DNA from 2 places in the Caloramator mitchellensis genome. Region 2 is predicted to be linked to the other one. Evidence: riboswitches for the same ligand, from Rfam matches in the RefSeq annotation. Region 2 holds a riboswitch; the other holds the start of a gene.
What was found. Region 2 has a riboswitch for FMN ahead of ribD (bifunctional diaminohydroxyphosphoribosylaminopyrimidine deaminase/5-amino-6-(5-phosphoribosylamino)uracil reductase RibD). Riboswitches for the same ligand answer to the same signal wherever they lie in the genome.
Positions count from the first base shown of each region.

Region 1: another riboswitch for FMN. It lies ahead of ABG79_RS02510 (ECF transporter S component); the one in region 2 lies ahead of ribD (bifunctional diaminohydroxyphosphoribosylaminopyrimidine deaminase/5-amino-6-(5-phosphoribosylamino)uracil reductase RibD).

Region 1 is NZ_LKHP01000002.1:186,712-201,843, reverse strand. It holds gene ABG79_RS02525 (sensor domain-containing diguanylate cyclase) at 1-967, shown strand, start outside; gene ABG79_RS02520 (Tex family protein) at 964-3,126, shown strand; gene ABG79_RS02515 (Crp/Fnr family transcriptional regulator) at 3,357-4,049, shown strand; FMN riboswitch at 4,088-4,201, shown strand; gene ABG79_RS02510 (ECF transporter S component) at 4,250-4,837, shown strand; gene ABG79_RS02505 (HD-GYP domain-containing protein) at 4,932-6,170, opposite strand; gene ABG79_RS02500 (heme NO-binding domain-containing protein) at 6,336-8,129, shown strand; gene tsaE (tRNA (adenosine(37)-N6)-threonylcarbamoyltransferase complex ATPase subunit type 1 TsaE) at 8,228-8,656, shown strand; gene tsaB (tRNA (adenosine(37)-N6)-threonylcarbamoyltransferase complex dimerization subunit type 1 TsaB) at 8,656-9,360, shown strand; gene rimI (ribosomal protein S18-alanine N-acetyltransferase) at 9,353-9,802, shown strand; gene ABG79_RS02480 (ArsR/SmtB family transcription factor) at 10,055-10,408, shown strand; gene ABG79_RS02475 (heavy metal translocating P-type ATPase) at 10,420-12,507, shown strand; gene ABG79_RS02470 (alpha-helical endospore appendage domain-containing protein) at 12,531-12,860, opposite strand; gene dhaK (dihydroxyacetone kinase subunit DhaK) at 13,026-14,024, shown strand; gene dhaL (dihydroxyacetone kinase subunit DhaL) at 14,046-14,693, shown strand; gene dhaM (dihydroxyacetone kinase phosphoryl donor subunit DhaM) at 14,695-15,081, shown strand.
Region 2 is NZ_LKHP01000002.1:24,520-39,651, reverse strand. It holds gene ABG79_RS01800 (glycoside hydrolase family 18 protein) at 1-877, opposite strand, end outside; gene ABG79_RS12735 (hypothetical protein) at 1,098-1,220, shown strand; gene ABG79_RS12810 (cupin domain-containing protein) at 1,511-1,675, shown strand; gene ABG79_RS01795 (hypothetical protein) at 2,133-2,576, shown strand; gene ABG79_RS01790 (DUF2935 domain-containing protein) at 2,851-3,780, shown strand; gene ltrA (group II intron reverse transcriptase/maturase) at 4,353-5,762, shown strand; gene ABG79_RS01780 (helix-turn-helix transcriptional regulator) at 6,021-6,386, shown strand; gene ABG79_RS01775 (hypothetical protein) at 6,841-7,401, opposite strand; gene ABG79_RS01770 (hypothetical protein) at 7,442-8,170, opposite strand; gene ABG79_RS12200 (helix-turn-helix domain-containing protein) at 8,750-10,039, shown strand; FMN riboswitch at 10,204-10,317, shown strand; gene ribD (bifunctional diaminohydroxyphosphoribosylaminopyrimidine deaminase/5-amino-6-(5-phosphoribosylamino)uracil reductase RibD) at 10,463-11,563, shown strand; gene ribE (riboflavin synthase) at 11,569-12,219, shown strand; gene ABG79_RS01750 (bifunctional 3,4-dihydroxy-2-butanone-4-phosphate synthase/GTP cyclohydrolase II) at 12,240-13,451, shown strand; gene ribH (6,7-dimethyl-8-ribityllumazine synthase) at 13,454-13,915, shown strand; gene ABG79_RS01740 (HAD family hydrolase) at 13,934-14,593, shown strand; gene ABG79_RS01735 (nitroreductase family protein) at 14,743-15,132, shown strand, end outside.

The DNA.
Region 1 (15,132 bases), 160 kb from region 2:
TCTTATCGACGTTGCAAAGGAAATAGAGGATTTTAAATCAATTGACGATTTGTATCAAAGGATTCTAGAGTATACGATTGATTTGATTGAAAATGCTCAAAGGGGTAGTATTTTAATCTATGATAGAAATAAAAATCACATGGAATATAAAGCGGCAGTGGGTTTTGACATCGAATCTTTAAAAAATGTTCATCTTAGAAAAGAAGAGTTGTATTTATACAGGACGACAAAACTTAAAGAGCCAAGCATAATTAAGAACCCAAGGGTATTTGATGATGAGCATTTAAGTAAAAAAAGTTTTAAAAAACTTGTTGAATCAAATGCTCTGGATATTAAATGCACCATTTCTGCACCTATTTACATCGATGGAGATTTTTATGGCGTTATAAATCTAGATAATAATATTAGAGAAGATGCGTTTAATAAGAGGGATATCATACTATTAAAATATATAGTAATACAGCTCGAGGCAGCTATTAAAATTGTAAAGCTTATGAATGAACTCAAGTTTATCTCATCGTATGACCATTTAACGGGGTTATTGAACAGAAGAAAATTTGAGGAATTATTAAATGATTTATTGAGCACAGGGGAAACATTATCTATTTGCCTTATAGATTTAGATGATTTTAAATATATAAATGATACCTTCGGACATAAAAAGGGAGATGAAGCTTTAAAGCACTTTACAAATGCGATAAGGAAGCAATTTGATGATAATGCGTATATCTGCAGATATGCTGGGGATGAATTTGTAATTGTATTTAAGGGAAGTAAAAAAATATTAAGAGAAAAAATAGATGAGATAAAGGAATTTTTAGACACAAACCCTGTGGATGGAATTAATGTTAAGTTTAGTGCAGGGTATAGCAGCACATTTGAAACAAGAAACGCTGATAAGCTTATAACAATTGCAGACAATGAGATGTATGAGCAAAAGAAAAAAAACAAGCTTGAGGTGAGATGATGGATATTATAAGTATTTTAGCACGCGAGCTGAATATTAGAGAAAATCAAGTTAAAAATACAGTAGAGCTTATAGACGAGGGAAACACTATTCCTTTTATAGCAAGGTATAGAAAAGAAGTTACCGGTGGACTTGATGATGTTACACTAAGACAGCTCTTTGATAGGTTAAATTATCTAAGAAACCTTTTTTCTAAGAAGGAAGAAGTTAAAAGGCTTATTGATGAACAGGGCAAGCTTACGGATGAAATAGTTAAGGCTATAGATGAGGCAAATACTATAACTGAAGTTGATGATATTTATAGACCGTTTAGACCAAAGAAAAGAACAAGAGCCACGATTGCAAAGGAAAGAGGACTTGAGCCGCTTGCTAATATAATACTTGAACAAAATTACGAAGGGGCAATTTATGATATTGCAAAGCAATTTGTCGATGCTGAAAAGGAAGTTGCAACAGTTGAGGACGCTATTTCGGGGGCACTTGACATTATTGCCGAGGAAATATCAGACAATGCCGAATTTAGAAAATATATTAGAAATATAACTTTCAAAGAAGGAATTATACTTACAAAGGCCCTTAAGGAAGAAACTTCACCCTATGAGATGTATTATGATTATAAAGAGCCGGTTAAGAGCATACTTCCGCACAGGGTTCTTGCGATTAACAGAGGCGAAAAGGAAGAATTTTTGTCAGTCAAGATTGAGGCACCTGTCGAAAGGATAATTAGCTTTTTAGAAAATAAGCTCATCAAAAGGGAATATGAAAAGGAATATATTCAAAGGACGGTAAAGGATAGCTATCAAAGGCTGATATCCTCTTCGATTGAAAGGGAAATAAGAAACGAATTAACTGAAAAGGCGGAAGAGCAAGCTATTAAGGTTTTTGCAGCAAATCTCAAAAATCTATTGATGCAATCCCCGGTTAAGGGTAAGGTTGTTTTAGGTTTTGACCCTGGATTTAGAACCGGATGCAAGGTGGCGGTTGTCGATGAAACTGGAAAGCTTCTTGATACTGCAACTGTTTATTCAACAGCTCCTCAAAACGATATCGAGGGCAGCAAAAAAGTGTTGAAGCAGCTTATTTATAAGCATGATGTTGATATAATATCCCTTGGGAATGGAACTGCTTCGAGGGAATCGGAAATATTTATTTCAGAGCTTATAAAGGAAATACAGGATGAAAAAGGCAAAAAGATTTATTATGTTGTAGTTTCAGAGGCAGGTGCTTCTGTGTATTCAGCATCGGAGCTTGCAAGCAAGGAATTCCCAGATATAAACGTTTCATTAAGGGGAGCGATTTCAATTGCAAGGAGACTTCAGGACCCTCTTGCGGAACTTGTTAAGATTGACCCTAAATCAATAGGGGTTGGGCAATACCAGCACGATGTGTCTCAAAAGAGGCTTGATGATACATTAAAGGGAGTAGTTGAGGATGTTGTTAATAGCGTTGGAGTGGATTTGAATACTGCTTCGGTTTCGCTGTTATCATATGTTTCGGGAATAAATTCTGCGATAGCTAAGAATATAGTTGAATACAGGGAGCAGAATGGAAAGTTTAAGGATAGAAGGGAAATTCTAAAGGTAAAGAGGCTCGGAGAAAAGGCGTTCGTGCAGTGTGCAGGATTTTTAAGAATTCCAGAGAGCAGCAATCCTCTTGACAATACTGCAGTTCATCCTGAGTCCTACGATGTTTGTAAAAGTTTTTTGGAAAGATTAAACCTATCTTTAGATGATGTTAAAAATAGAAAACTTGAAAATTTGGATGCTTTAGTTGAGAGAAATGGAGGAGTTGAGAAAATAGCAGATGAGATAGGCTGCGGCATTCCAACTTTAATGGATATAATTAAGGAAATTAAAAAGCCTGGAAGGGACCCAAGGGAAGAACTTCCGCCACCAATATTTATGTCAACAGTTATGGAGATGGAACACTTAAAACCTGGAATGATACTTAAGGGGACTGTTAGAAATGTAGCAGATTTTGGAGTCTTTGTCGATATCGGAGTTCACCAGGACGGTCTCGTTCATAAGTCGGAGCTTGCGAATTTCTATGTAAAACATCCTATGGAGGTTGCAAAGGTTGGAGATATAGTTGACGTTAAGGTTCTTGATGTAGACTTAAAGCGAAAAAGAATAGCACTTTCAATGAAGGATTTGAAGTAAAAGGTTATATTAGAATATAAGTATCTTGAAAGCCCCATGATTTGATTTTTAAAAGCGCATTTCATAAACCATAGTAATTCTTGCTTTTCGAAAACAAACAAAAGTTTAGAATTACTTGGCAAAATGAGCGAAACCAAGGAAATCAATCATGGAGCTTTAATTTAATGTAAACTTTTTAGTGTAGAGGTCGATAAAATTAGTGATAGAACACTATAAAGGGGCAATTATTTATGAGCGTTTTACAAAAAGAATTGCTTTTCATCAAGATGGGGGAGAGCAATAACTATAGGAAACTATTTGATAAGGAATTAAAGGGACACTATAAAAAAATAATATATTTTAAGGGCGAAGATATAATAAAAGAAGGTTATAGGGATGAATATATATATTATCTTGACAGCGGGAAGGTAATCATAATAAAAAAGGACAAAAAGGGTGATGAATATTCAATTGGATATGTTATGCAAGACGAGTTTTTTGGATATTCGTCATACTTTGAGCTTCCTGAAATAGCTACGTATAAGGCGTTGAACGGTTGTATTATCTACGCTGTTGATGCAATATACCTACGAAGAAAAATAGATGAATCTAAGGAGTTGCGTAAACTAGCTGCGCATATAGTTATGAATTCGGTAAGAACTCAGGGAAATAGAAATTCAATGTTGATGCTCAATGATGCAAAGGAAGTATTATTAAATTTTGTCCTTGAAAATGTTCAGAAGTTTGGAAGAATCGAGGCAAATGGAGATGTATCTGTTGAATTTGATGTGAATATGGGAGATATTTCAAAGGCATTAAACTTAACTAGAGAAACTGTTTCAAGGATTTTTTCTAGCCTTAAAAGAAAAGGAATAATCGAAACTCAAAGAAAATACATTAGAATTAGGGATATGAATGGTTTTTTAAAACAATTTAGGGAATAGATATTGAATATTTGTTGATAATTTGATAACATATATTTAGATATCTTCAGGGCAGGGTGAAATTCCCGACCGGCGGTAAAGCCCGCGAGCCGAAAGGCAGATCTGGTGTGATTCCAGAGCCGACAGTAAAGTCTGGATGGAAGAGGATATTTATTTATTCTCCTGCCCTGAAAAAAAGGGGAGGTTTTTTTATGGAAAAAATTAAATCAAAAAATCTATCAAAGACGATCAAAGTTTCACTTCTTTCGGCTTTTGCACTAATTTTAATGTTCTTTGAATTTGCATTGCCAATTTTCCCGGACTTTTTAAAAATCGATTTAAGCGATGTTCCTGCACTGATTGGTGCATTTGCATTAGGACCAATGGCGGGAATTATGATTGAGTTTGTAAAAAATTTAATTCATTTTGCTGTTAAGAATCAAACGGCTGGAATAGGTGAGGCGGCAAATTTTTTAGTTGGTGTATCTTTTGTATTGCCTGCTGCATTGATTTACAGAAAGAATAAAACGAAGACAGGTGCAATTTATGCAGTGATTTGTGGAATTATTTCAATGGGAGTTACAGCTTCACTTTTAAACTATTATATATTCCTTCCATTATATGAAAAAGTATTACATTTTCCTATTGATGCTATTGTTGGTATTGCAGCAAAGGTTAACCCTGCAATTAAGGATATAAACACTCTTATCGTTTATAGCATATTGCCTTTTAATCTCGTAAAGGGTCTTATAGCATCCGCAGTAACAATTTTAATTTACAAAAGGGTTTCGCCTATATTACACAAATAAAATAATCAGTCCCAAGATATATTTTTTAAAAATTTATCTTGGGACTTTAAAGTGTAATGGCTTAATAAATTAAATGCTTCTAGATAAAGGCAGCTTACAAAACTTTTTTCAGATATTCAAGCGCTATGGGGCAGACTTCATTTAAATCTACCATCTTCTTAAGTATTTCAATTGCTCTGTCGTTTGACATACCTTTTCTGTAGGGTCTGTCCGATGTCAATGCTTCATAAATGTCGCAAACAGCCATTATTCTCTCTTCCATCGAAAGTTTATCAGCGGATAAGCCTAAAGGATAGCCATGTCCATTTAATTTTTCGTGGTGGTTTGACGCCCAATCTGTTATATCTTCAAATCCTTTAATTCTTGATAAAATTAACCTTGTATAATAAGTATGGCTTTTCATTATCAATACTTCCTTTGGATTTAATGGACCTTCTTTATTGAGGATAGAATTGGGTATTGCAAGTTTTCCAACGTCGTGCATTAGAGCAGCTATCTCAAATCTTATCTTTTTGTTTTTATCAAAATTTAAGTAATCGGCAATTCTCAATGCTATTTTTGTAAGGTTTTTCGAGTGTGTATAGGTAAATGGGCTTTTCTTGTCAATTATGTCTGCAAATACATAGGCAATTTTTCTTATTTCCTGCATTGAGAATGTTTTAGTTATTTCAGGCTTTATTGAATCGTATATTTCTGGAATATGACCTATGTTTTCAACATCCCACCAGAATTTTTCCTTTGATTGCAATTCGAAAAGTATGTCGATAAGGTGGGGGTTAAAGTAAATACCCTTATGTGTTTTAAAAAATTTGGATATAAAGTCCCTCTGGATATAATTTGGGATATTTTCATCATATATAAGCTCAAATGAATCTGATATCCTCAAAACTTGAGAGATTAGTGGAATTTCATCATTTTTTAAACCAAATGGACCAGTTCCGTTATAGTTTTCATGATGATATTTAATAGCCTGTGAAATTTTATAGTCCATAGGTAATTTATCTATTAGGAAACTTCCTTCTTCACTATGCCTTAATATATATTCACTTTTCAAATGTGCATCTAAAAGGTCTGCAGTTCCAGTAACGCCTATGTCATGAAGAGCGGCGCTTATAAATAAAAATTTCAAGAATGATGTATCATTGGATATATTTTTCCCAATGCTCATTGCAACATAGGTTGTCCTCTTAGAATGGTTTATGAATTTGTGCTGAGATAAATTTATATTAAATGTAGGTTCATAATATTTTTCCTCACAATGTGAGCTGCATTCAGATAAATCAATTGCCAAACTTAAAGCTGAAAGTAAATCGTGAGAATCAAGTTTAATCATTTAATCACCCTTTTTCTTTTCTTAATATTATTATATTGCAAAACATTGTTAAAATCTACACTAAGAAAAAGTGTTTTAAAAAAATTAATCAAATCATGTCAAAGATAATAATTATCTGTTGAAAGGTGGTATAATATATTCTATAATTGAATTGGGGGTGTTAAAATGAAAGGAACTGCGGTTTCGACATGGATTAGAACATGCAGAAAGATTACTAATGATGATATAGTCAATAGAGCTCTTGAAGAAGTTGGGTTCAGCAAAGATAAAATTTTCTCGCCTATCGAGGATGTTGAAGATAATAAAATATTTAAAATAGTTTCAACAATAGCTTCGCTTTCAGGTAAACCATATGATAAACTTTGGAGAGAGATAGGGATAGATAATGTGTTAACATGGTCAAAGGACTATCCGGCATTTTTCAACCATGATTCACTTTACGGTTTTCTAAAATCAATGAACGATGTTCATAAGCAAGTTACAAAAAGAATACAGGGTGCAAAGCCACCTGTTCTTGACCTAGAGCCTATATCTTCACATGAAGCTACTTTCACTTATCGTTCACACAGAGGGATGTTTGACTATTTCTTAGGACTTTTAGAAGGGGCAAGCAAGCATTTTAAAGAGGATATAAGCGTAGAAGAACTTGAAAAGAAACCAGATATGTTAAAGCTTAAATTGACTTTTAAGAATGAGATTTATTATAAAAAAAGTTATGTGCTTAATAGGGCATTAGGCTTTGTTAAGAATATAAACGCAAAAATTGCAATACTTGCATTCTTTATATTTGCAATTTTAAATGGAGCAACATTGTTTATAAATAAAGAAATTGCATCATATGCATCATTTGTATATGCATTCATTTCTCCAATGGTAGCTTCTATATTGTTAAACAGACCATTTGAGTCAATTAAAAGGGAAATTGAAAATTTGAAAAAACTTAATTATGCAGAAAAAGGAAAGATTTTAACAGGCGATATATTTGAGGACATATTCAATGAAATAAACGATTATAAAAGAAGAATAAGAGAGGATTTTGTTTCATTTAAGGGAATGACTGATGAGATGAACACCTTCTCAGGCAAGTTGAACGAAATTGCCGGCAAGATGAATGTAACTTCAAATGAAATATCCCAGGTTGTAGAACAAGTTGCTCAGGCTGCTATGACTCAGGCACAGGAGACTGAAACCTCTGTTTCATTGTTAAATGACAATGTTGAGTCAATAAAGCAGGTGGTTGAGATTGAAGTAGAAAACAAAGAGGAACTTGAAGGTGCTGTAGGAAAAATCGAAGAAACGTTTAAGGATGTATCAAGAACAGTAGAAAAATTAAACGATATATTAACAAAATTTGCAGACGTTATGGACCATAGCCAGGAAATGCAGAAAAGAGCTAAAAATATTACAGAAATTGTTTCAATGGTTTCAAACATCGCAGCACAAACAAATCTATTGGCTCTTAATGCTTCAATTGAGGCTGCAAGGGCAGGAGAGGCAGGAAGAGGCTTTGCTGTTGTTGCAGATGAAGTTAGAAAGCTTGCAGAACAATCACAAAAGGCCGTTGATGACATAAACAATAATCTAAATAGTTTTATATCTGATATTGACAACCTTGTCATGGGAGTTGGGACACAGTTTGATGACTTAAATAACGAGAATATAATACTTCAAGAGGCAATAGAAAAAAGTGGAGTTGCAAAGGACAAGATAGTTCAAGTTGCAAATAAGATGATTGAAACCTCCGTAAAACTTGAAAGGGAAACAAATTCCATTGCAACTATTTATGAAAAGATTGAGTCTTTGGCAGCGATTGCTGAAGAAAATTCGGCGTCATCAGAAGAGGTAAGCGCTAATGTTTCAACTTATGCTGAAGAAATTAAAAAACTTACAAACAGCATAACCGACTTTAAAAAGATAACTGAACAATTTAAAGAGGATATTGGAGTATATAAGCTTTAATCAAAACCCTGCGAAATTTCGCAGGGTTTAATATATTAATTGACTGAAATGCAACTTGTGATAAAATATAAATGAAATTTACTAAAGGATGTGGCCATATGAAGATTATTACAAATTCGCCAGAAGAAACAATGGATATTGGATTTAAAATAGGGAAGACATTAGCGAGAGGTGATATAATAAACTTAAATGGGGACTTAGGAGCAGGAAAAACCCATCTTGTAAAGGGTATCGCTAGGGGGTTGAATATATATGATGATATCACAAGTCCTACTTTTACGATAGTAAATGAGTATATGGGAGACATACCTTTATATCACTTTGATGTTTACAGGATAGATGATTTATTTGAATTATACGAGATAGGATTTGAAGAATATATATACGGGAACGGGGTTTCTATCATCGAATGGGGGAATTCAATTAAGGATATCCTGCCTAAAGATGTGATAGATATAGAAATGAAGGTTGTGGGTGAAGAAAGAAGAGAAATTGAGATAATAAATTTTAACAGGGAGTTGATTTAATGAGGGTTTTGGCTATTGAATCGTCCTCAACTGTAGCTTCGGTTGCTGTTGTTACAGATGAAAAGGTTGAAGGTGAAGTTTACATAAACAATAAATTGCAGCACTCTGTTCTGCTTTTCCCAATAATAGAAAATCTATTTAAAACTTTGGGGATTAAGGTTGATGATTTGGATGCTGTTGCAGTATCAGGAGGGCCGGGGTCATTTACAGGACTTAGGATAGGCGTTTCGGCTGCAAAGGGAATTGCTCAGGGCAGAGATTTAAAATTTATTGGAGTATCAAGCCTTGATGCCTTGGCTTTTATGCAGAACAGTTTTGATGGGGTGATAGTTCCAATGATGGATGCTTTGAGGGAAAATGTTTATACTGCAATTTATAAATTTGAGAATGATGAATTAATAAAATTACATGATTATGATGCGCTTCATATAGATGAATTGGTAGAAAAGCTTATAGAATATGACAAAGTATTATTCTGTGGCGATGCTATTAAATTGCATGCAGAAAAACTGAAGAATATTTTAAAAAACATTTATTTATCGAAAAATATTTCAACATATCCAAGGGCAGCAGCTATTGGAGAAATTGCACTGAAAAGGTTAAAGGATGGTATATCTGATAATATAAATACATACAGTCCTATTTATATTAGAAAGTCCCAGGCTGAAAGGGAATATGAAAAGAGGGTGGGGATAATTGAATGATTTTGTTATTAAGGATATGCACCTTGGGAACATAGATGATGTCGTCAAAATAGAATATCTAAGCTTTAATACCCCATGGACTTATGAGGCATTTATATCCGAACTAACTCGTAATAAGGTTGCAAAATACAGAGTTCTTTTAAAGAATGAAAGAGTTATTGGATATTATGGACTCTGGCTTTTATATGGTGAGGGGCATATAACAAATATAGCAATTCATCCTGAATTCAGGGGAATTGGACTTGGTAAAATGCTGCTTGACGATATATTGTCGGTTTCAAGAGAAAACAAAATGCACGCATTAACGTTAGAGGTCAGGGTCAGCAATCATATTGCTATCAAACTTTATAAAAAGTATGGCTTTATTGAGGTTGCTAGAAGAAAAGGATATTACTCAGATACCGGAGAAGATGCTATTATTATGTGGAAGTATGATATCTAAAGTTGTTTTAAGCCCCATGAATGATTTACAAGGCTTTGCTCATTTTACCAGTAATTTCTTTGTTTTTTGTGAGAGTCTTTTAGAAATCATTCATTGGGCTTTTATAAAAATGAGTCGACTAAAGACATATGAAATTTTGTTTTTTAAATAAAATTTCATATGTCTTTAGTTTTTTTATGTTGAAATAAAATATAAGCTGTGATAAAATAAAATTGAACATATGAACAATTATTCATATATTGAGGTGATGACATGGAATTTGAAAGCTGTTCTTGTAATGTAGTCCATGAAGATGTGGTAGAAAAGGTCAAGCATTTGATGCCACAGGAGGAAATTTTATATGATTTAGCAGAATTATTTAAGGTTCTTGGAGATACTACAAGGATTAAAATAATATGTGCGCTTTTTGAATCTGAAATGTGCGTTTGTGATTTAGCAGCAGTATTGAACATGACGCAATCAGCAATTTCTCATCAATTAAGAGTTTTAAAAAGTGCAAGGTTGGTTAAATATAGAAAGGAAGGAAAAGTTGTTTATTATTCCCTAGATGATGAACACGTTAAAAAGATATTTGATTTAGGTCTTGTTCATGTTAATGAGAAGTAGGGGGGGTTAACTTGATTAAAAAAATATATATTTTGGATGGTCTTGGTTGTGCAAGCTGTGCTTCAAAGATGGAAGGGAAGATAAATGAGCTTGAGGATGTTGAGAACGCTAATATTGATTTTGTAAATAAGACATTAAGTTTAGAACTGTCAAAAGATGCTTCTGTTGAAAGTATATTGGATGAAGTTAGCAGGATTGTCAAATCTATAGAACCAGATGTAGTTTTAAGCGAGAGAGTTGAAGATGATTTGGATGTTAAAACGATGGAATATAATAAAAAGGAGTTAATACCAACTTTAGCTGGATTATTAATTTTTATAGCTGCTTATATGTTTAAGGGTCTTTCAAGTTCAATCCTATTCATTGTTTCTTATTCAATTATTGGATATGATGTAATATTTAAAGCAATAAGAAACATTAAAAACAGAGAGGTTTTTGATGAAAACTTTTTGATGACAATAGCTACTTTAGGGGCTTTTAGTATTGGAGAAATGCCAGAAGCCGTTTCAGTTATGCTGTTTTATAAGATAGGGGAATATTTGCAGGATTTAGCTGTAGAAAAATCAAGGCGTTCTATAAAGGCACTTTTAAATATAAGACCTGACTATGCAAATTTGTTAGTTGGTGGAAAAGAATTTAAGGTAGAGCCAAGGCAGGTTAGGGTAGATAATATTATAATTGTAAAACCTGGAGAAAGAATACCTCTTGATGGCGTTATAATTGAAGGTGAGTCTACAGTAGATACCTCAGCATTGACTGGTGAATCCATTCCGAGAGATGTAGAAGTTGGAAGCGAAGTATTAAGTGGATTCATCAATAAAAATGGGCTTTTAAAAATAAAAGTTACAAAGAATTTTAAAGATTCAACCGTGAATAAAATACTTGAACTTGTTGAGAACGCAAATAGCAAAAAATCTAGAACAGAAAATTTTATTACAAAGTTTGCAAAAATATACACTCCAATTGTAGTTGCTATAGCTGCATTAATAGTAATTATTCCAGTTGTATTTTACGATGGTAGTTTTCAAGTGTGGCTGTATAGAGGATTAATATTTTTAGTAGTATCATGCCCATGTGCTTTAGTTATATCTATTCCATTAGGATTTTTTGGCGGTATTGGTGCTGCTTCGCGTAGAGGAATTCTAATTAAGGGAAGTAATTATCTTGAAGCTTTAAAGGATGTATCAACTGTAGTATTTGATAAAACAGGAACTTTAACGAAAGGGAAATTTAGGGTTAATAAGGTTATAAGTAGTGAAAATTGGAATGAAGCGTATGTATTAGAATTTGCAGCTTTAGCTGAAAGCTATTCCAATCATCCTATAGCAATTTCAATATTAAATGAATTTAATAAAGAGGTTGATAAATCAAGGGTAAAAGATTATAAAGAAATTTCTGGCTTTGGTGTAAGTGCAATAATAGATAATAAGAAGGTTCTAGTTGGAAATGCTAAGCTTATGATACAAAATGGAATAAAAATCAATGAAAGTTCTGATGTTGGAACGTTAGTATATGTGGCAATTGATGATGAATTTGCAGGATGTTTGGTAATAAGCGATGAAATTAAAAATGAAGCAATTGTTGCAGTTAAAACATTAAAAGAAATGGGAATTAAGACTATAATGCTCACAGGTGATTCTAAGGAAATTTCAAAAGATGTTGCAGAAAAGGTATGTATAGATAAATTTTATTATGGTTTATTACCTAATGACAAAGTAGAAAAGTTAGAGGAACTTGAGATTGAAAATGAAAATGGAAAAATACTATTTGTTGGAGATGGAATAAATGATGCGCCTGTTATCGCAAGAGCTGATGTAGGTGTAGCTATGGGAGCATTAGGCTCAGATGCAGCTATTGAAGCAGCAGATGTAGTCTTAATGGATGATGACATTAGAAAAATAATAACTTCAATTGAAGTTGCAAGAAGAACTAGAAAGATAGTTTATCAGAATATAGCTCTTGCAATAGGAGTTAAAATAATCGTTATGGTGATAGCTACCTTTGGAGTTGCAACAATGTGGGAGGCCGTTTTTGCAGATGTTGGAGTGGCACTTTTAGCTGTTTTAAATTCTATAAGAGTATTAAAAACAAAACCTTAAGTGGAAGCACTTAAGGTTTTGTTTTAGCAATCTCTGTTATCTCGCCTTGCTTCGATTAAGTCTAATATATTTTGAAATTTAAAATCAAGGAGCATTTGTTGTTTGATTACATCATCCAGTATTTTACTCACTTCCCTGTCGAGCCTAATCATATCGTCTATATTTGCAGGCCCTCTTGCTGCGAGCAATTCTTCGATTTTACTAGCTTCAGCACTTAGTATTTGTGCAAGGCTTATTTCTTCTAATGCAATTGAAGCTAAAAGTAGGTTAATAATATCTCTGTTTTTTAGGTCGATAACTGGAGTAATATTAGGAATAGTAGGTGAATTAGCTGACACATTAGAATTTACCACGGTTTTCTCCCCCCTTAGTATTATCATATGAAAAACAAATCAAATTGTTCGATAAGTTTCAACATAAAATAATTGTTTAGACCTATTCAATATTTGTAATATTTTTAAATAAATATAAATATAAATTTAGTAGCCTGATAGGCATATATTAAGGGGGTGGAAAGATTGAAAAAAATTATCAACAACCCTGAAAGGGTTGTAGAAGAAATGATGGAGGGTATAGTTGCTGCTTATCCTCAATATGTTAGAAAACTTGAAAATTATAATGTTCTTGTAAGAAAGAACTCTCCTGTTGAAGGCAAGGTTGCTCTTGTTAGCGGCGGAGGAAGTGGACATGAACCTTCGCATGGTGGATTTGTTGGGGAAGGCATGCTTGATGCAGCTGTTGCGGGTGCGGTTTTTACATCACCAACTCCTGATGCAATTTATGAAGCAGTTAAGAATGTCGCATCAGATAAAGGAGCTCTGTTGATAATAAAAAATTATACAGGGGACGTTATGAACTTTGATATGGCAAAGGAAATGGCAGAAATGGATGGAATTAGGGTTGAAAGTGTTATAGTAAATGACGATGTAGCAGTTGAAAATAGCACATGGACTGTCGGAAGAAGAGGTATAGCAGGGACTGTATTTGTCCATAAGATAGCTGGGGCAAAGGCGGAAACAGGTGCAGAGCTTGATGAGGTAAAAAGGGTTACTGAAAAGGTCATAGCAAATGTAAGAAGCATGGGAATGGCCTTGACACCTTGCATAGTTCCAGCAGCAGGTAAACCTAATTTTACATTGGACGAAAATGAAATGGAAATAGGTATGGGAATTCATGGTGAGCCTGGAACGCATAGGGAAAACTTAAAAACTGCGGATGAAATAGTTGAACATCTAATGTCAAAAATTCTTGGTGATATTAACTTAGAGGAAAAGGATGATGTCGCAGTAATGATAAACGGTCTTGGTGCAACTCCTCTTATGGAACTTTTTATTGCAAATAGAAAAGTAGATGAGATTTTGAAAACAAGAGGAGTTAGAGTATATAGAACATTTGTTGGTGAATTTATGACTTCACTCGAGATGGCAGGATTTTCGATTTCTATATTAAAACTTGATGATGAACTAAAGGAACTTTTAGATGCTAAGGCTGATACACCAGCACTTAAAGTTTTATAAAAAACAAGAAGGTGACAAGGTATGAGCCTCAATGTAGAACAAACCTTAAGAATTATTTATAAAATTGGAGATAAAATTGAAGAAAACAAACAGTATTTAACTGAACTCGATGCTGCGATTGGAGATGGCGATCATGGAATAAATTTGAGCAAGGGTTTTAGAGCAGCAGTTGAAAAACTAAGGAATACTCAAGTAAAGGATATAGGAGAAACAATGAAAATAGTTGGTATGGCGCTGGTCTCAAATGTAGGAGGTGCTTCAGGCCCGCTTTATGGGACAGCATTTATGAAGTCTGGACAGGCTATGATAGGAAAAACAGAAATAGATATAAACGACTTTTATAAAATGTTATATGAAGCGCTTTCGGGAATAAAACTAAGGGGAAAAGCAACTGTAGGTGAAAAGACTATGGTAGATGCAATTGAGCCTGCTTTAAATGAACTTAAGAATGCTATAGATGAAGGATTTGGTGCTATTTCAGCACTTGAAAGGGCTAAGAATGCCGCACTTAGTGGGATGCATTTTACAAAGGAAATTGCAGCTACAAAGGGTAGGGCTAGTTATTTGGGAGAAAGAAGCATTGGACATCAGGATGCTGGTGCTACTTCAAGTTATATTATATTAGACTGCATATATGAAGAAGTAAAAAATATTTTAGAGGGAAAATAATATGATAGGTTTGGCGATTATTTCCCATAGTGAAAAATTAGCTGAAGGGGCAGCAGAGTTAACCCGCGAAATGGCACAGGATGTCCCGGTTTCTTTTGCGGGTGGAACTGTCGATGGTAGGTTGGGCAGCAGTCTTGAGAAAATTATCTGTGCTATTGAAAGTGTCTACTCGGATGATGGCGTAATAATATTATTTGATTTGGGAAGCAGCGTAATGACAGCTGAAGTTGCAATTGAAAATATGGAAGAATATAAAAGAAGTAAAATTCATATTGTTGATGCTCCCTTAGTAGAAGGTGCGATAGTTGCGGCAATAGAGATTAGCAGCGGTAAATCTATACAAGAAGTTTTGGATACTTTAAAGGCCTATAAACTAAATAAATATTAAAAAGCTCTGGAAAATTCCAGAGCTTAATTTAGTCCGTTTTTAGTCCGTTTT
Region 2 (15,132 bases):
GCATTGCTGGTCCTCCACTATAGCCCCATTCATAGGTCATTATGACAACAAAGTCAGCAATTTCACCATGGGCTCTATAGTCATGGGCTTCATACCATTCACCTGTCTGTGCAGCACTTGTTTTTGGTGCAAGAGCAGTTGACATTAATAGGCCCTGTGCGCTCAATCTTGCTTTGGCCTTTCTCAGAAAGGCGTTATAATTTTCTCTAAGTTCTCGAGGCAGATGCTCTAAATCAAAATGTATATCCTTGAAGTTAAGCCTTTTTGCAGTAGAAATAATATTGTTGAGCAGAGTGTCTTGTAACTGCTGATTTGTTAAAATAAGTCTTCCAAGCTCTGTGCTGAATTGCCCGCCCTCAAGATTAGTAACCGCCATCAATAAAACTGCACCGCTGTTATCCGCAATACTTCTGAAATTATTTAATGGTGGCTCCCTTAAAGTTCCATCCCTCTGAATCTGGAAGCTAAAGGGTGAAAGATAAGTTAAATGCGGTGCTACTCTCCTAACAGACTGTTCCAACTCAGGCGTAACTCTCCCGCCTAATGGCTCAACGTATGCGTTAATTTCTGCTTTTCTTCTTGGCATTGGGGGAATATACAATCTTAAACCAATAGGAAGAGGTCTGTTAGGAGGGATGCCATTAATCCTGGCAAGTGTAAGATAGTTAATTCCGAATTTTCTTGCAATACTGTATAAACTATCTCCCGGCTGAACCCAATAGAAGCTTCCCACTATTGGAATTACAAGAGCTTGGCCTACTACTAGCTGGTTTGGATTTGGAAGTTCATTAGCCCCCGCAATTGCGCCAATTGTTGAATTATATATTCGTGCAATTTCAAATAAAGACTGTCCTGGTCTAACAACATGAATTTGCATAGTATCTCCTTTCACTTATGAATTCATCCATTATTATTTTATGAATTAGAAGGAGAATTGTACCATTTTTCTAACAGATATTATATCTAAGTTTTAGATCTTTTATTAATTTGCATTCCAATATAAATGCTTCAAATTCTATGTCTGTAATAGTGAACAAAGTCATAATTAAGCTAATATAGAGAAATTAAATTTGTGCCAGGTATAGAAGCAAACATTCTTGAAGATACGAATTTTTCACCATCCAAGGATAGCAGGTTTTCAATCAATGGGAACAGTTAAGAATAGTTTAGTGGAAGAGGATATTGGAAAATTATTTAAGGATCAATACAAAGTAACTTAAAAGGAAAATAAAGTAAAAAATTACTAAAACGAAAACACAATTGTTGAAGTACAATCAACGGGTTCAATATGGTATTTTAATCCTTGTGAACTAAATGACATAAGAGAAAATGGTTTACAGGAATAACGAGACAGAACAACAAACAAGCAGCAGTGCCATAATAATATTAATGACTTTATAATTTTATACAAGGGACTTTTGGAACATAGAGCCAAACAATGCCAGCAGCAGGTTTCTACAAAGCCAATAAATGCAAGAATTACAGAAGCTCACCAACAAGGTAGACAGGAATTCACCACTGTATTTTAGGCAGGCTTACTATCAATATAAATGGCCAAGATTTTGTTGTAACAAAGGGTAATTCTATACGATTTAAGGCAGATAGCCCTCATGTTTATAAAAATACAGGTGATACAATTTGCTCATTAAGTGCGGTTATTTATTATCCAATGTAGGAGTTCATTTGGCTTGTTAATAAGGTTATGATAATGTAGCTTAATTATAGGTAGATATTTTGTACTATTGGAATTTATTAAGTGTTGAGAAGTTTTTGAATACATTAGATTAATAGTTCTTACTGATATATGTAGGTGTTTATAGGATAAATGTTGCTATAGAGATGAAGTTAAAATAATTGAAAAACCGCAGTTATAGCGAAACGGAGAACCGTATCATAAGTGGCGGAGGTTTTTAGATTTAACCATTGATAAAATAATAATAATAAAACCATGGGAATGAGGAAGATTTAGAGAATAAGAAGAAAATAAATTATGATGATAATTTTTTAAAACCACCATTAATTGGTAAATTAAGGTATAATCATTATATCAACTAGTTGTGACGCAATAGTAAAATACTGCGAAGCAAATATTATTAATTGAACTTTGCTTATGCGGAGAAAGGAGTTTAAGCATGGCAAATATTTACTATACAAATGTATTTTTTGAACCATCCACATTAAACCCATTTAGCGAAAACAGATGGTATGATAGAAATTGGATAGTGTTGAAACTACTTGACGATGCAGACTACTTTCTTTTTACAGGTGGTGGTCAAGAAAGCGTTTTTCAGGTTATAGTTACAAAGAAATGTTCTGATTGGAAATATAGAATTATGGATTTTATAGAGTATGAAACGTCACATAATAAGTATATAATCGTATCAGTTTCAAGGGGTGATTTAGATACTGCTAAAAAAGAGTATAGTGGGCATAGTTATATGGATAGATTTTTAAGACCATATGAATGGAAGGTGTTGGTTCATAGCACTACTTGGGATTGTTGGCAATCCATAAAGAAAGATGGTTGCTTGAAATCGTTGAATACCTTGAAATTAGAAGATTTCATTAAAGAATAAAGACCTATCGGCGAGAAGCTGGGTGACCCCACTGATTATAGTGATTATATCATGTTTACAAACGGAGGAATTGCATGAGAAATTGTTGTATCTTCCAAACAAAAAGGTCAAATAGAAATGAATGTAGATACATTTTATAAACCTGGGGCAAGGTTATATTTTGATGCCCAAAAGATTGCCAATGATGGTTTATTAGTTCGAGATAGTAACATTTCATGCATAGAATTAATATAATGATATTAGTGAGTAATTGTTATATTAAGGAAGGTTAACTATGCTATCTAGCATTGAATTTGTACGACAATCTTTAGAGTTACATCTCTTTTTTGCAAGGATTATGAAAGAACATTCATTTTTTCTAGAAATAGGTTTTACACAAAAGGACTCAAATCTTATACTTAAAGCAGATACCCTTAGAATGGAGTTTGACAACCTTTTAGCAGATACCATATCGCTTTCAAATGGCGTTGTAAGTAGTAGTGTTTTACAGTCTGGCGAAGTAATAACACCATTTACACTAAAAGCTGAAATTGCTTCAGCATATTTTACAGGAATAGACATTCCAACTGATTTGACGGAAGCAGAAGAAGCATTAATGGGCGATGAATTAATGGTAGTTAATCCTATGCTAGAACAAGAAGTATTTATGCTTAATCAGAGAGCTATGCGTTTGGTTTCAGCTTTAGTACAATTTAAAACTAGGCTATTATCAGGAGTTATATCATGTAAGATATTTACAAGTAACTACCCTTTACTTATAGACCATATTTTAAGAGAAGCAAAGTTTTATTATCAGCTGATTCAAAGACTTCAGAATCGTGAAGATATAAACTTGGAAAAAGAGGCTTATGAGCAAGAAGTTTTCTGGAACAGAATTATGGCTGAACACTCCAAATTTATTCGTGGACTTCTTGATCCCACCGAAAATGAGCTTATAAATACAGCAAATAACTTTGGAAATGAGTTTGATAAACTGACTAAAGAGGCAATAGAAGCGATGGATGCTGCAATGCCAATTGCAAAAGTTACAGAAGATAGCTTGAAAGCAACTATAGAAATTAAAAAGTTTAAGCAACAAGGTACCCAAGGATTAGTAGATTGTAAAATTAAATCCATAATAATACCGTTATTGGGTGACCACACTTTACGGGAGGCAAATCACTATTTGCGATTATTAAAAATATTTAAAACAGCAAAAAAATAATAAAGCATTATTAGGAATTGTGTGCCATTATGTTATAGGGGATTGTAGATCGTTTATGGTTATCGAAAATGTAATTGTTTCAATTGACTATAGGGGATTAGGAGTAGGAAAGAAGCTTAGGTGTGAAACACAAGGTGTTTCACACCTTTTTTGTGTGCGCCCGGCATGGGCGACAGCTTGGCGGTGAAAGTCCGCTGTGGGCTTGGTAGTGGGAACCACTAGCCAATGGCAAGGGTGTCCATCGTGAGGTGGAATCTGAAGGAAGCCGGAGGCAAAGTCCCGGCTCGATGAACAAGAACCACATAAGAGGCTGATTTGAGGCGGACGAGTTTGCGCAACAAAACAAAGTCCTACACTACCCGAACCTCATACAGTAAATGTGGCGAGTTTATGGGATGAAAGCGGTCGTTCTTACCCGGGGAGGTCTAACAGATATACCATTAAAAGAATGAACTTTCTAAATGGTAACCTATCCAGTGATGGATAACTGAACTGTTAGAAGTCAGCAGACGTCATAGTAGCATGAGAAACGCGTTATCATGTGAAGGACCGAACGTTAGGAGGTTTGAATTTTGAAGACTTCGAGAGATATCCAAAGACTGCAGAAAACTGAATATACAGACTACCTTGTTGAGAATAGTGTGGAACACGAAGGTAAACAAGGAGTGCATAGAATATCTCCGGCAATCCCAAAAGGAGAAACCAATGCAGAAGAATACGAAACCTTGGAAAGAATACTCTCAAGAGAAAACATGCAAAGAGCATATAAGAGAGTAGTTGCTAACAAAGGAAGCCATGGAGTAGACGGAATGACAACCGATGAACTTCGGGACTTTCTAATACAAGAGTGGCCAGGAATAAAATTAGCAATACTACAAGGTAAATACAAACCACAACCAGTTAGAAGAGTTGAGATTCCTAAACCTAACGGTGGAGTTCGACTACTTGGGATACCGACTGTGCTTGACAGATTAATACAACAGGCGATAGCGCAGGAACTAACATTAATATTTGATAAGGAATTTTCTAATAGAAGCTATGGATTCAGACCAAATAGGAGTGCAAAGGAAGCAGTAAAGAAAGCAAATAAATATATAAACGAAGGATATACATGGGTAGTAGATTTAGACCTTGAGAAATTCTTCGACAAAGTAAACCACGATATCCTGATGAGCCGAGTAGCAAGGAAAGTAAAGGATAAGAGAGTGCTAAAACTAATAAGAGCATATCTAAAATCTGGAGTAATGCTAAACGGGATAAAGGTTAAAACTGAAGAAGGCACTCCACAGGGAGGCCCATTAAGTCCACTTTTAGCGAATATAATACTCGACGACTTAGATAAAGAATTAGAGAGAAGAGGGCATAAATTTTGCAGATACGCAGATGATTGCAACATATTTGTTAAAAGCGAAAGGGCAGCCCATAGAGTTAAAGAAAGCATAACTGAATACATTGAAAAAGTCCTTAAACTAAAAGTAAATAGAGAGAAAAGTGCAGTTGATAGGCCATGGAAGAGAAAGTTTCTAGGGTTTTCATATTATGTAATCCGAGGAGAATCAAACATAAGGATAGCCGAGGAAAGTATAAAGAAATTCAAGGATAAAATAAGGGAAATAACAAGTCGAAGGAAACCTTTGAGCACAGAAGAAAGAATAAATAAACTTAATCTAATAATCATCGGATGGGTAAACTACTTTTCACTTGCAAAAGGGAAGAAACACATGGAAGAATTAGACCGATGGATAAGAAGAAGATTAAGGATGTGCGAATGGAAACTATGGAAAAAGGTTAAAACAAGAATAAGGAATCTAATAAGATTAGGAGTAAAGCCAAAGATTGCATACATGTATGCCAATACCCGAAAGGGATACTGGCATACTGCAAATAGTTACATCTTATCGACAACTCTAACTAACGCATATTTTAATCAATTAGGTTATAAAAGCCTAGTCTCACAGTATTCTAAAATGCATGAAAACTAACGAACCGCCGTATACCAGGCCGGTATGTGCGGTGGTGTGAGAGGACGCTGAATAAAATAATTATTCAGCTCCTACTCGATGGCATTTACTTGGCTTCTTGACAATATGAGTTGATGAAACAAATTTTTTCTTTAGATACACTTGTCTTGAGACTGGCTCTTTTATTATATTCTCAAAAGGTGCAGTAATGATATAATAAAAAATAGCAAAACAGGAAATGTATTATAAAATTTATCTGTTATTATAGTATTAGCAAATTTGAAGTCTGAATTGTCGTCTTACGAATTGGCAGAAAATGCAGGATTCTCCTTGTTTCACTATTATCGTTTATTTCAAAGCGTAGTTGGTATGCCTGTTATGCAGTATATATTAAAGCGAAGGCTTTGTCATGCAATATATGAAATAAGTTGTGGAAGAAAAATAATTGATGTTGCTTTGAGTTATGGTTATGACACTCATGCAGGATTTTTCAAAGCTTTTAAACGTGAATATGACTGCTCTCCAACTCAGTATCTTAAAAAGTATTATGTATTGCATATTTTAGTAGTATGGATAAATATGCTGAACTTGCAAAAGTTAATCAAAAAATGCTTGAATGGTTATATGACAATAAAGATGCATTAACGCTTTAGTTAAAAGTGCCAGGTTCCTTTATTTTAGGGGGGAATTATGAGTAATACAGAATTATTTATACAAGTCTTAGAAAACAGAGATATGGGATTGCTGAAGAGAGTACCAAAAACTGACTCGGATAAACATAGTATTAATGGATGTTTAAGAAGATGCATTTGAGGTATTCGAACTTGAGGATGTAGTTGTTGTTAAGGGAAATAAAAACGTTGTAACCGACGTTGCAATATCCTGAATGATGGCAAGAACAGTAGTTTTATCAGCATTTTTGAATGTTAACTAAACCCTGCATCAATCAATGATGAGGAATTTGTAAATAAAGTTTCAAAGGAAGTTGCAGAACTTGAAGGCAGGGTAAACGAAATTGAAAAGGAGATTCTTGTAAAGGTTCAATTATAGGTGTGAAACACTAGGTGTTTCACACCTAACTATTGACATACAGCCTTATTTAAAAAACCTCAATTTTAATATTTTTATATGGAATTAAAACATATTCAAATCCATTATCCCATTTTACTTTGATTTTTACACCTTTCTTAAAACCATTTCTTATTTTTTCCACGTAAGTATCTTTATATAACCATGTAGTTCTTCCTATAATTAACCCCTTATTATTTTTACTATTTGTATTTATTTCTTGTTTGTCAGTTATATCATTACCAAAATAAGGATAGGATTTAACAGCCATCATGTCAAAAATTAATTTATCAATAAATACTGTCACTAAAATATCTCTATAAGGTTGATTATTCTTAGGTTCTATTGTAACAATATATTGTAAAGAAGTATAATTAGAGCTATCTTTTGTTTTAATTTTGTTTATAAGGATATCAACCTTATAATAGAAATTTTTACTTTTAATTGAATCAATAAATTCTACATTTTCAGGTAATTGTGCATCATAAATTAAAGGTTTAATTGCATTTTTATTAAAATTAATCTTATATAAGATAACTACAAGTAATATTAGGATAACTGAAATTACGCTAACCAGAACTTTATTTTTCATAGATATTACTTATCCTTTCAATTATAATTAAATCTAATCATTAATGTGTCCATGCATCAACATAATTAGGACCACTAGTTATATAAATATATTGTGTCTTATCCAATATCCATTGATCATCAAAAAAGTGATTTTTATATTCTGCTTTAAAATAACTATATCCATTAGATGGAATAAAATCATAAGTTCCTGTGTGTGTATATCCTCCTGAAGAAAATGATGCATATTCATGTCTATACCATTCTCTTGCTTCTAAATCAACTTTAGTAACCCAGCTGCCTGCAGTATATACTTGTCCTAAGTGATCATAATAAGAGTATGAATGACTTAACCTTGCTTCACCAGGTGAGCTTACAGAAACTTCATTCCATGAAATAGAAAATACCAATGAAGCTACGTCTATAACTATATTTTGGACAGTTGTCATAAAATATCCAGCAATTGTTAAAGAAACATTTAGAATTGTTGACAAAATAGAAGAAGATTCGCTATCGTCTAAATATGTGTATCCTGATGACCATCTAGAAGTATATGTTGTTCTTAATGCACCTTCACCTGGATCAGCTCCATTTGGAACTATTAAGCCATTATCATATTTTTCGCTTTTTGTTTCATATGATGAATAATCCATGACTCTTTTTTCAAATTTCTTAATATTTTCATTAGTAAACGGAACATTTTTTGATTGGCTAAAAGTTGCGAAACTTCTATCTTGTGCATTAACCATGCCATTTAAAATAAATACCGAAAAGCATAAAAAAAGTACCAATGCAGTAACCATTCTTAATTTTCTCATATTATATCTCCCTTCTTTTTAAAAATTCTTTGAAAACATATAAAATTTTAATTTCATCCCCTTTGGTATATTATGGTAAAAACAATATATTTCCATTTTGAAGATGGAATTATATATAAACCTACTAAGTGTCTTAAATGAGCAATCATAAAGCCTTAGTTATTATTTCCTTTAGTTTTTTTACAAAATCTCTAACCTATATTAAGTATTTAACTGAATGAACTCTAGGTTCTTCTTCACTTGTAATAAATGTTCTTTTATAATTCATTGTAGCAATTTTTGCAATGTTAAATGTAAACCAACTTAAAACTAAAAAAAGCAAAATACAAATTTTTATTTTTTTCATTAACACTCACCTCCTTTATTAAGATTGAACCATATTTTACATATTAAATCAAAATATGTATAATTTAATTATCATATATAATGATTTCCAAATTTTATTTATCAAATTAATACTTCTAAATTCTTAAATTTATATGCCCATCTAAAATAAGCTAAAAAAAATGTAACTTTAAGTTACATGTAGCAAAAGGTGGTGAAAATGAGTTTATGAACATTTCAATTGGAGAAAAGATTAAAAATTTAAGACAACAAAAGGGATTATCGCAGGAAGAACTTTGCGGAGAATATTTAAGCAGAGTTGTTTTAAGCAGAATTGAAAATAATAAGATGCTTCCTTCTATTCCTCAACTACAATATATATCTAATAAATTAGATGTTTCTTTTCATTATTTTTTTATTGATATAGATTGTGAATATTCTCGCGATAGTGACTCAAACAATCAAATAGAAAATTCAATTTTAAAAATACTTTATTTACAACAAGACTATTACAGCATCGTTAAAATTAAAGAAACTGATATTGAAACATTTATTAAATTTAACGATTTTAATAAGTATTTCTATTTAGGAATATCTTATTTCAATTTAAATATGCTCCATAAAGCTCTAATATTTTTAAAAAGGTACATAAATGAATATACAAAGTCAGATAAAATAAACCAGAAGATAAATGTAATTACCTTTGTTGAAGCTTTAAATACTTTATTTAAAATAATGTTGAAAAATAAAAATTATGCAAAGTGTGAACATTATCTTTTAATGGCAATCAATCACCTGAAAATGCACAATGCTATGGATTCTAAAATCAGTTATATAGTCCATAATAATTTAGCATATATCTTTCTTCAAACCTGTAAATTTGATAAAATCATTAATCTACTTGAGGATTTTTTGAATAAGTGCAATAATTTCAATTATATTGATATTATGCCAGATATTTACCTGTCTTTAAATATAGCTTCTTATAACACCCAACAATACGAAAAAGCAATAAAATATGCTAAAAAGGCAATTTATTCTTATTTATATCTTGATGATGAAATATCTGCTGGAAGTTGTTACCTGAACTATATTAATGCTTTAAGATATTCAGGAAAGATTAATGAAGCAATAACAACTTTAGAGTTTTGTAAAAATAATTTTAAGGATATTATTGTTTTGAACAAGCTCTTATATCAAGAAATGGTAATTTATTTTAACCTGAACGAATATAGTAAAGTTCAAAACATTGTAAGTAATATCAAACTCAAATATTTACCAGCAAGGTTTAAGCATAATATAAATTTTATGTTAGGACATATATATTATTTAGGTGGTAAAAGAGAAAATTCAATTAAGTATTTAAAAAAATGTGAAACATTTTTTATATCCCATAATTATTTTTATGATTTAGTTTTACTTTATGAAGATTTATATACGATAACAGGTGATGAAAATTACAAGGTAAAAAAGAAAGAATATAAGAATAAAATTGGAAGGAAGAATATTTTAATATGATAATATTGCAATTGACTTACAAGTATAAGAAGCAGATATTTTCAACATATAATTCTTATCCTGTTCAAAAACTATAGAATTATATTGTTTATAAACAGAGCATTAAAGCAAAAGCAAGAGTTGACAATTATATAAATTAGTGTTAACTTAGAGTAAAGAAATTGAATAATCTTCAGGGCGGGGTGCAAGTCCCCACCGGCGGTAAAGCCCGCGAGCCGAAAGGTTGACTCGGTGAAATTCCGAGGCCGACAGTATAGTCTGGATGGGAGAAGATTAAAAAAATAAAGTTATTTATCAATAATCTATTTGGTAAATAAATCTTGCTTTCATAGTAAGATAAGCCCTGAATTTATTCAGGGCTTTTGTTTTTGCCAAAATCTTAAAATTTTTGTTAATTGGAAATATTATATTTGAGGTGGTCTTATGGACGAAAAATATATGAGGAGAGCTTTAGAACTTGCAAAAAAAGGTGCTGGCTTTACAAATCCTAATCCTCTTGTAGGAGCAGTAATAGTCAAAGAAGGCAGGATTATTGGAGAAGGGTATCATCAGATTTACGGGAGCCACCATGCGGAGGTAAATGCATTTAGAAATGCTATAGAAGATGTGAAAGGTGCAACAATGTATGTTACCCTGGAGCCTTGTTCCCACTTTGGTAAAACTCCCCCATGTGCCAATGCGATAGTTGAAAAGGGGATTAAAAAAGTTGTTGTAGCGATGGAGGACCCTAACCCAGAAGTATCAGGAAGGGGCATCAAAATATTAAGGGATAATGGGATAGAAGTAATAACAGGAGTATTAGAAGAAGAGAGCAGAAAGCTTAATGAAATATTCATCAAATATATAACGACAAAACTTCCATTTTGCATTTTAAAAACTGCAATGACGCTAGATGGTAAAATTGCAACAAGGACAGGTGATTCAAAATGGATTACTAATGAAGAATCAAGGGAATATGTTCATAATCTAAGGCAAAGAGTTGCAGCGATAATGGTTGGAGTAGGAACAATAATTAAAGACGACCCAATGCTTACAACAAGGCTTGAGAAGGGGAATAATAGTGACCCAATAAGAATAATCGTTGATACAAGGGGAAGAACACCATTAGATTCCAAAGTATTAAATATTAAATCAAATGCACGAACTATTATTGCAACAACCGAACTTGCTGAAAAAGAAAGACTAAAAGAATATGAAAAAAAGGGGGCTGAAATAATCATAACTCCTCTTAAGGATAATAAAGTTGATTTAAAATTTCTGATGCAGGAGCTTGGAAAAAGAAAAATAGATAGCGTTCTTTTGGAGGGTGGAAGCGAACTGAACTACTCTGCTATTGAAGAAAGAATCGTTGACAAGGTAAATATATTTATTGCTCCTAAATTTATAGGCGGAAATGAGGCCAAAACCCCCATTGGAGGAATAGGAATACCCCTGATGAAGGATGCACTTTTGTTAAAAAACTTAGGTTTACATAGATTTGGTGATGACATAATGATTGAAGGCTACTTAGGGCAGGAGGGATAAATTTTATGTTTACTGGACTGATAGAAGAAGTAGGTAAAGTTAAATCAATAATTAAAACAAATAATGCAGCAAAGATTACAATAAATGCAAGAAAGGTTTTAGAAGGCGTTAAACTTGGTGATAGTATAAGCACAAATGGAGTTTGCCTTACTGTAACTGAGTTTAATCTGCAAAGCTTTACAGTTGATGTTATGCCTGAAACCATGAGAAGAAGTAACCTTCATTTATTATCTTTAGGAGACGCGGTAAACCTCGAAAGAGCTTTAAGAATTGGAGATAGATTAGGTGGGCATTTTGTAAGTGGACACATCGATGGAATGGGAACTATAACAAATCTTGAAAGCGAAGATAATGCAGTTTGGCTTACTATAGAAACTTCAAATGAGTTACTAAAATATATAGTTTATAAGGGTTCGATTGCAGTAGATGGTATAAGTTTAACAGTAGCATATGCCGATGATAATAGCTTTAAAGTGTCTATTATTCCTCACACAAGGGAAGTTACAACTTTGCATAGAAAAAAGGTAGGTGATGTTGTAAATTTAGAATGCGATATGATAAGCAAATATATAGAAAAACTGCTTAATTTCAAAGAGGAGTTACCTAATAAAAAAAGTTTGGATATTAATTTTTTAAAAGAACATGGGTTTGTGTAAGATTAGAGGGAGGAAAGAAAATGTATAAATTTAACACTATAGAAGAAGCTTTAGAGGATATTAAATCGGGGAAGATGATTATAGTCGTAGATGATGAAGATAGGGAAAATGAAGGCGACCTTCTGATGGCTGCTGAAAAAGTTACCCCAGAGGCCATAAATTTTATGTCTAAGTTTGGAAGAGGATTAATTTGTATGCCAATAATAGAGGAAAGGATTAGAGAGCTAAATATAGGATATATGGTGGAAAGAAACACCGATTCATTTCAAACGGCATTTACAGTATCAATTGATGCTATTGACACTACTACTGGAATCTCAGCATATGAAAGGGCACATACTATTAAAAAGGTTCTTGAAAAAGATGCCAAGGAAGAGGATTTTAAAAAGCCAGGACATGTCTTCCCGCTTATTGCAAAAAAAGGAGGAGTGTTAAAAAGAGCAGGGCATACGGAAGCTGCAGTCGACCTGGCAACTTTAGCTGGTCTTTATCCTGCAGGGGTTATATGCGAAATAATGAATGAAGACGGAACTATGGCAAGGGTTCCGCAGCTTATGGAGTATGCCAATGAGCATAACTTAAAGATTATAACGATAGCAGATTTGATAGCGTATCGCAGAAGTAAGGAAGTTTTTATTAAAAGAGCGTCAGATGCCGATATGCCCACCAAATATGGAGGTTTTAGAATATATGGATATGAAAATACTCTAAATGGTGAGCACCATGTAGCACTTGTTAAAGGAAATGTTTCAGACGGAGAGCCTGTTCTAGTCAGAGTTCATTCAGAATGCTTGACGGGTGATGTATTTGGCTCATTAAGATGTGATTGCGGCGAGCAGTTTGCCGCAGCAATGAAAAGGATTGAAGCTGAAGGCAGAGGAATACTTCTTTATATGCGCCAGGAAGGCAGGGGGATAGGACTTATTAACAAAATAAAGGCCTACGCACTTCAAGATAAGGGAATGGATACGGTTGAGGCAAACATTGCTTTAGGTTTTCCAGAGGATTTAAGAGATTATGGTATTGGAGCACAGATACTTGCCGATCTTGGAGTGAAAAAGATAAAGCTTATGACTAACAACCCCAAAAAGTTAAAGGGATTATCTGGTTATGGTATTGAAATCGTTGAACGAGTTCCTATTCAGATGAACCACAATGAAAGAAATGAATTTTATTTAAGAACCAAGAAACAAAAACTTGGACATATGTTAAATTTTAATGAGGAGGAGTAATTATGAAAATTTTTGAAGGAAATTTGATTGCACAAGGATTAAGGTTTGGAATTGTTGTTGGAAGATTTAACGAGTTTGTTGGAGGCAAGCTTTTATCAGGAGCAATGGACGCTTTAAGAAGGCATGGAGCAGATGAAGAAAATATAGACGTTGCTTGGGTTCCTGGAGCCTTTGAAATACCGCTTGCTGCTAAGAAAATGGCAAAGACAAACAAATACGATGCTATTATCTGCTTAGGAGCAGTAATCAGAGGAGCAACACCTCATTTTGAATATGTATCAAGTGAAGCATCCAAGGGAATAGCACATGTTTCACTTGATACAGAAGTTCCAGTAATATTTGGAGTTTTAACAACGGATACAATTGAGCAGGCAATTGAAAGGGCTGGAACGAAGGCGGGAAATAAAGGATATGATGCTGCAGTTACAGCCATTGAAATGGCGAATCTATTAAAACAATTTTAATAGTGGAGTGTGTGTAAATTGATTCCCTTAAATAAGATAAAAACTGTATTTTTCGATTATGATGGGACTTTGCATGATAGCATAAAAATATATGCTCCTGCCTTTAGAAGTGCATACGATTTTCTTGTAAATGAAGGCCTTGCTAAAGAAAGAGAGTGGTCTGACAAAGAGATAAGTTATTGGCTGGGATTCACTCCACAAAACATGTGGAAATCTTTCATGCCTTATCTTCAGGATGAATTAAAGGAAAAGTGTAGCAGTATAATATCTGAGGAGATGAAGATGTCGATTTCAGAAGGTAGGCCAGTTCTTTATGATGGTGCCATAGAGGTTTTAGAGTATTTAAAAAATAAGGGCTATCGACTAATTTTTATAAGCAATTGCAAAATTTATTATAAAGAAGCTCATAAAAAATTATTTAATTTAGACAAATATTTTGAAAGGCTAATTTGTTCAGAAGAGTTTAGTTTTATTCAAAAGCATGAAATACTAAGAATAATAAAAGATGAATATCCTAAGGATATGGTTATAATTGGAGATAGATATCAAGATATAGAAGCAGGAAAGAAAAACGGTATTTACACCATTGGATGCAGCTATGGCTATACTCAGGATGGCGAACTTAAAGAGGCAGATTTAATAATTGATAATATTATGGAATTGAAAAAATGTTTATAAAAATAAAACCGCGTGGTTCGGCTCTTTGCCTATTACGCGGTTTTTATTTCAGGGATATTTTGAAATTTATATCTTGAGCATTTTTTTGTTTCAATTTCAAAAATATGGTATAATCATATATGATTTAGTTGACATTAGGGGGCAAGATTATGAACGAGGTTATTAATCAAATAAAGAAAAGAAAATCTGTAAGGATTTTTGAAGAAAAGGAAATACCAAAGGAGATTAAGGAAGAGATTTTAAACGCAGCGTTTGAGGCACCAACGGCTGGTGCAATGATGCTGTATAGCATTTTGGACATTACAGATAATGAACTTAAGGAAAGGCTTTCTATTCTATGCGACAATCAGCCCTTTATCGCAAAGGCACCTATGGTTTTGATATTCCTTGCTGATTATCAAAGGTGGTATGATGCCTATTCCCTTACAAATTGCAGTCCAAGAAAGCCGGGCGAAGGGGATATTTTGCTTGCATGTGCCGACGCAATAATTGCAGCTCAAAATACAGTTGTTGCTGCTGAAAGTCTTGGAATTGGTTCC